Regions from separate parts of the Nonomuraea sp. K271 genome, predicted to be linked through region 2. Evidence: riboswitches for the same ligand, from Rfam matches in the RefSeq annotation. Region 2 holds a riboswitch; the other holds the start of a gene.
The links. Region 2 has a riboswitch for glycine ahead of gcvT (glycine cleavage system aminomethyltransferase GcvT). Riboswitches for the same ligand answer to the same signal wherever they lie in the genome.

Region 1 (3,392 bases), on a different contig from region 2:
GACCACTACCTGCCGCTGCGGGTGATCAAGGACAAGATGGCGGAGGGCTTCGGCCGCCCGCGAGCCGTCCAGGACAACGACCAGCAGGAGATCAGGCTCAGCAGAGCCGAGCTGATCGAGGCCGCGGGCATCGACGAGGAGACCCTCGACGAGCTGGAGGACTACGGCCTGCTCGCCCCGGTGGCCCGCCGCTACGACGAGGAGGCGCTCACGGTGGCGCGCACCGTCGGCGCCCTGGCCCGCTTCGGCCTGCGCGCCCGGCACCTGCGCGCGGTCAAGGCGGCGGCCGAGCGAGAGTGCGGCCTGGTGGAGCAGACCGTCGCGCCGATACTCAAGCGCCGCGCCCCCGGCGCCATCGGCGAGGCCGACGAGGCGGCCAGGGAGCTTTCCTCGCTCCTGCTCGACCTGCACGCATCCCTTGTGCGCACGGGCGTCCGGTCCGTCCTGGGGCGTTGAGACCGCAGCGAGCTGGGAGGCGGGGGCACATTCCAGGCCCGCCGGGTGTTACGTTGAATTGCAGAAGCCAGTCAGCAGAAGCAACGACCAAATAGCTGTGCCGGGACACCGGTCAGGAATACGGAGCAGCCCGTGTTGCAGATGGAGGTTGTGGGCGTTCGGGTTGAAATGCCCACAAATCAGCCGATCGTCTTGCTGAAGGAGGCACACGGGGAGCGGTTCCTTCCTATATGGATTGGCATGACGGAAGCCACGGCCATCGCCCTGGCCCAGGCAGAGGAGCCTCCGCCGCGGCCGCTCACCCACGACCTCTTCCGAGACGTGCTGAGTGCTCTGGGCGTAGGCCTGCGGGCGGTCAACATCGTCGCTTTGCGTGACGGCATCTTCTTCGCCGACCTGGTGTTCTCCAACGGCGTGGAGGTGAGCGCGCGGCCGTCCGACTCGATCGCGCTCGCCCTGCGCACGGGGGCGCGCATCTTCGCCAGCGAAGAGGTCGTCCAGGAAGCCGGGGTGATCATCCCGGACGACCAGGAAGACGAGGTGGAGAAGTTCAGGGAGTTTCTTGACACGATCACTCCCGAGGACTTCGGCCGGGCGGGGTAGGTATTTCAGTGCATTTACGCTTCACGACGCGCCGAGCCGGATCGTTGACTGAGCATGGTCGCGGTCCTACGGTGCAAGTGAAACCCGTGGCTGCGCTTCACATACCCCCAGATCAGGCCACGGGATGAGAGAAAGCCGGAGGTCCGCGTGGCGGTCAGCAGCGGCGAGGGAAAGACGGCCGGCCAGGAAGATCCGGTGCGGCGCGAGAGCGCGCGGCAGCGTGCCGGGGAGCAGGGCCTGCTCTTCGACGAACAGCCCGCGGCGCTGCCGGGTGACATCGGATACCGCGGGCCGACGGCGTGCTCGGCGGCCGGCATCACCTATCGGCAGCTCGACTACTGGGCGCGCACGGGCCTGGTCGAGCCCACGATAAGAGCCGCGCAGGGCTCCGGCTCCCAGCGTCTCTACAGCTTCCGCGACATCCTGGTCCTCAAGGTCGTCAAGCGGCTCCTCGACACCGGGGTGTCGCTGCAGCAGATCCGCACGGCCGTGCAACACCTGCGTGACCGCGGGGTGGCCGACCTCGCACAGATCACGCTCATGAGCGACGGCGTCAGTGTTTACGAGTGCACCTCGGCCGACGAGGTGATCGACCTGCTCCAGGGCGGCCAGGGCGTGTTCGGCATCGCGCTCGGCCGGGTCTGGCGCGAGGTCGAGGGCTCCCTCGCGGAGCTGCCGGGGGAACGCGCGGCGGCCGAGGACACCGTCCCGGCCGACCACCCCGCTGACGAACTGGCCCGGCGCCGCCGTGCCCGCCGCACCCGGTGAGCACGGCTCCTGACATCCGTACGAACCGGGCGTAGTAACCTGAGGGCAGAAAGGCCGACGACCCCGTGCGGGAGAGTCCCCGGGCCCCTGGGCTCCGGGGCGCCGAAGGAGCAACCCTCCCCGGAATCTCTCAGGCATCCCGTACCGCTCGGGCGAGGCAACTCTGGAAAGCAGGCGCACCCGCCAGGCGCGCCTCACCGACGGTGCAAGCCCCACCGGGGGTGAAGCTCTCAGGTCGCGACCCCGCGCTTGTCCGGGGTCCGCGCTGACAGAGGGGGAGATCCGGCACACGCCCGCGCCCTGGCGCCGGTCTCCACAGCCTCGGGAGGCATCTCCATGACCGATCTGTCCGCTCCGCCGTTCTCGTCCCGGCACATCGGCCCCTCGGAGTCCGAGCAGCAGCGCATGCTCGAGGCCGTGGGCTTCGAGTCCGTGGCCGACCTGGTCGCGGTCGCCGTGCCCGAGTCCATCAGGGCGAAAGACCGGCTCACGCTGCCCGCCCCCGCAGGCGAGGCCGAGGCCATCGCCGAGCTGCGCGCCCTGGCCGATCGCAACCAGGTGGTCACCTCGATGATCGGGCTGGGCTACCACGACACGGTCACGCCCGCCGTCATCCGCCGTAACCTGCTGGAGAACCCGGGCTGGTACACCGCCTACACCCCCTACCAGCCGGAGATCTCGCAGGGCCGCCTCGAGGCGCTGCTCAACTTCCAGACCGTCGTCTCCGACCTCACCGGCCTGCCCGTCTCCGGCGCCTCGCTCCTCGACGAGGCCACCGCCGCGGCCGAGGCCATGACGCTGGCCCGCAGGGCGGGCAAGTCGAAGAGCGCCGTGTTCGTGGTCGACGCCGACGCGCTGCCCCAGACCAAGGCCGTGCTCGCCACCAGGGCCGAGCCGCTCGGCATCACGCTCGTCGAGCACTCCCTCCACGGCGAGCTGCCCGAGTGCTTCGGCGTGCTCGTACAGTACCCCGGCGCGTCGGGGCGGCTGCGCGACTTCCGCGCCGTGGCCGCCGCCGCGCACGAGGCGGGCGCCCTCGTCGTGGCCGCCGCCGACCTGCTGGCGCTGACGCTCGTGGCCGCACCCGGCGAGCTGGGCGCCGACATCGCCGTGGGCTCCTCGCAGAGGTTCGGGGTGCCCTTCGGGTTCGGCGGGCCGCACGCCGCCTACATGTCCGTACGCGAGGGCCTGCAGCGGCAGCTGCCCGGCCGTCTGGTCGGCGTGTCCGTCGACGCCGACGGCGACCCCGCCTACCGCCTGGCCCTGCAGACCCGTGAGCAGCACATCCGCCGCGAGAAGGCCACCAGCAACATCTGCACCGCGCAGGTCCTCCTGGCCGTCATCGCCGGCATGTACGCCGTCTACCACGGCCCGGAGGGCCTTCGCCGCATCGCCCGCCGGGTGCACCGCCACGCCGTCGCCCTGGCAGAAGGGCTGCGCGGGCAGGGCCTGGAGGTCGTGCACGCCGAGTTCTTCGACACCGTGCTCGTACGCGTGCCGGGGCGGGCGTCCGCCGTGGTCGCCGCCGCGGCCGAGCGGGGCGTCAACCTCTGGCAGGTGGACGC
Region 2 (3,392 bases):
ACCTGTGCTGCAAGCACGCCATCCCCTACATGCGGCGCCAGGGCAAGGGCTCGATCGTCAACACCGCGTCGTTCGTGGCGGTCATGGGCTCGGCGACCTCGCAGATCTCCTACACGGCGTCCAAGGGCGGGGTGCTGGCGATGTCGCGCGAGCTGGGCGTGCAGTTCGCAAGGGAGGGCATCCGGGTGAACGCGCTGTGTCCCGGCCCCGTGAACACGCCGCTGCTGCGGGAGTTGTTCGCGAAGGATCCCGAGCGGGCGCAGCGGCGGCTGGTGCACGTCCCGCTCGGGCGCTTCGCGGAGGCGTCGGAGATCGCGGCGGCGGTGGCGTTCCTGGCCAGCGACGACGCGTCGTTCATCACGGGCAGCGAGTTCCTGGTGGACGGCGGCATCTCCGGCGCCTATGTCACGCCGCTCTAGGGGGGTTCATCGTGCGACGTCCCGTCATCGGGGTCACGTGTTACGTGGAGCCGGCGACGTTCACGGTCTGGCAGGACATGCCGGTCGCGCTGCTGCCGTACATGTACGTGGAGCAGGTCGTCCGCGCCGGCGGGCAGCCGGTCGTGCTGCCGCCGGCCGGGGAGGCCGCGCGGGTGGTGGACCGGCTGGACGGGCTCGTGCTGGCCGGGGGCGGCGACATCGATCCGGCGAGGTACGGGGAGACGCCGGAGGAACGTACCGGCTATATCCGCAAATTTCGTGACCAGGCCGAGTTCGCCCTGTTGGCCACGGCCCTCGACGCCGAGCTGCCCTTCCTCGGCATCTGCCGGGGCCTCCAGGTGCTCAACGTCGCCCTAGGCGGCAGCCTCCACCAGCACCTGCCCGACGTGGTCGGCCACACGGAGCACTCCCCCGCGCCCGGCCGATTCGGCCACCTGCCCGTCACCGCCGTCCCCGGCACCCGCCTGGCCAAGGCGCTGGGCACGGCGCCCGTGACGGTGCCGCACTACCACCACCAGGCCGTCGACCGCCTGGCCCCGGGCCTCACCGTGACCGCGACGGCCGCCGACGGCACCGTCGAGGGCGTGGAACTGGACTCGGGGCCGTTCACCGTGGCGGCGCAGTGGCATCCGGAGGCGGCCGAGGACCACGCCCTCTTCGAAGCCCTGGTCGCGGCCTGCTGAGGGGCGAACGCGACAAGACCCCCAAATCACTACTAGGCTGGCGGGACACACCAGCAAACCGTGCGGGAGAGCATCCTGACAGCCGGTCAGGGTCCCTGAAGGAGCAAGCCCTCCCCGCAAACCTCTCAAGGCAAAGGACCGCACGGCTGACCGGGAGCACGTCTCCTCGGAAGGTGACCTCTGGAAAGCAGGCCCACGTGGCCTCGCCGAAGGTGAAAGTCCGGCAAAACTCGGACGAAGCTCTCAGGCATCGATGACAGAGGGGGAGGATGCTGGCATCCAATCCTGTCCTGAGGTGCGATAAATGTCCCGACCTACTCCGCTACGAGACGTGCACGAAAGCCTCGGCGCGACGCTGACCGACTTCGCAGGGTGGCTCATGCCACTCCGGTACGGAAGCGAGTCCGCGGAGCACAGGGCCGTCCGTGAGGCCGCCGGACTGTTCGACCTCTCGCACATGGGCGAGATCTTCGTGACCGGGCCGCAGGCCGCACAGGCGCTGGACTACGCGCTGGTCGGTCACCTGTCGGCCGTGACGCCGGGACGAGCCCGCTACACCATGATCGTCAACGAGCGGGGCGGGGTGCTGGACGACCTCATCGTCTACCGGCTCGCCGACGAGGAGTTCATGGTCGTCGCGAACGCCTCGAACGCCGAGAAGGTCGCCGGCGAGCTGGAGAGCCGTTGCAAGGCGTTCGACGCCGTGGTGGACGACCGTTCGCCGCAGTACGCGCTGATCGCCGTCCAGGGGCCCCGCGCCCAGGAGATCCTCGCCACGCGCACCGACGCCGACCTTGCCGGGCTCAAGTACTACGCGGGCCTGCCGGGGCAGGTCGACGGGCGGCAGGCGCTCATCGCCCGTACCGGCTACACCGGCGAGGACGGGTTCGAGCTGTTCGTGGCCAACCAGGACGCGGTGCCGCTCTGGCACGCGCTCATGGCCGCGGGCGAGCCGTACGGGCTCAAGCCCGCCGGCCTGTCCAGCCGCGACACCCTCAGGCTCGAAGCCGGCATGCCCCTGTACGGCAACGAACTGAGTGCCGAGCTGACCCCGTTCGACGCGGGGCTGGGCAGGGTGGTGAAATTCGACAAGCCGGGAGACTTCGTCGGCCGGTCGGCGCTGGAGGCGGTCAAGGACGACCCGCGGCGCCGGCTCGTCGGTCTGGTCGCCCGGGGCCGCCGGGTGCCGCGCCACGGCTACCCGGTCACCAAGGACGGCGCCGTCGTCGGCGAGGTCACCAGCGGTGCTCCCTCCCAGACCCTGGGCAAGCCCATCGCGCTGGCCTACGTGGACACCGGCGCCGTCTCAGGCCTGGCTGTGGACATCCGGGGCAGCCATGAACCCATGGACCTGGTCGAGCTGCCCTTTTACAGGAGGAACAAGTGAGCAACATCCCTGACGACCTGAGCTACACCAAGGAACACGAGTGGGTTTCCGGGGTCGAGGACGGCCTCACCGTGACCGTCGGCATCACGGCCTACGCCGCCGACGCCCTTGGTGACGTCGTCTTCGTGCAGCTCCCCGAGGTCGGTTCGATCGCCGAGCCGGGCGACTCCGTCGGCGAGGTCGAGTCGACCAAGTCGGTCAGCGAGATCTACACGCCCGTCGGCGGCGAGATCGTCGAGGTCAACCAGGCCATCGTGGACGACCCGAGCCTGGCCAACAGCGACCCGTACGGCGAGGGCTGGATGTTCCGGGTGCGCATGGAGGGCGACCCCGAGGATCTGCTGTCCGCCGAGGAGTACGCCGCGCTCACCTCGGGCGAGTCCTGACCCTGCCAGGCCTCATCGGCCGACGCCGGGGCTCGCGGCCGGGCCCCGGCACTCATGAAGGGCGCATCATCAATGGCGATCAGCGTCTTCGACCTATTCAAGATCGGCATCGGCCCGTCGAGCTCCCACACGGGAGGCCCGATGGCCGCCGCACACAAGTTCGCCCGCGGGCTGCACCAGGACGGCCTGCTGCCGCGCGTGGCCCGCGTCGAGGCCATCCTGTACGGCTCGCTCGGCCTGACCGGCAAGGGCCACGGCAGCGACAAGGCGGTCCTGCTCGGCCTGTCCGGGGAGAAGCCCGAACTGGTCGACGTCGACACCATCGACGACCGTCTGGCCGAGATGCGCGAGTCGGGCACCGTCCGGCTGTACGGCAGCCACGAGATCCCGTTCGTCGTCGGCCAGGACCTCGTCTTCGAACGCAAGATCACGCTGCCCGAGCACCCGAACGGCATGCGCTTCACCGCCTACGACGCGGCGGGCGAGGGGCTCAGGG

Region 1: another riboswitch for glycine. It lies ahead of gcvP (aminomethyl-transferring glycine dehydrogenase); the one in region 2 lies ahead of gcvT (glycine cleavage system aminomethyltransferase GcvT).

Annotation. Positions count from the first base shown of each region.
Region 1 is NZ_JAAAHR010000066.1:21,659-25,050, forward strand. It holds gene ftsR (transcriptional regulator FtsR) at 1-456, shown strand, start outside; gene GUY59_RS22950 (bifunctional nuclease family protein) at 589-1,059, shown strand; gene GUY59_RS22955 (MerR family transcriptional regulator) at 1,207-1,827, shown strand; glycine riboswitch at 1,886-1,984, shown strand; gene gcvP (aminomethyl-transferring glycine dehydrogenase) at 2,164-3,392, shown strand, end outside.
Region 2 is NZ_JAAAHR010000008.1:68,412-71,803, forward strand. It holds gene GUY59_RS04475 (3-oxoacyl-ACP reductase) at 1-419, shown strand, start outside; gene GUY59_RS04480 (gamma-glutamyl-gamma-aminobutyrate hydrolase family protein) at 431-1,123, shown strand; glycine riboswitch at 1,177-1,274, shown strand; glycine riboswitch at 1,294-1,393, shown strand; gene gcvT (glycine cleavage system aminomethyltransferase GcvT) at 1,428-2,510, shown strand; gene gcvH (glycine cleavage system protein GcvH) at 2,507-2,896, shown strand; gene GUY59_RS04495 (L-serine ammonia-lyase) at 2,969-3,392, shown strand, end outside.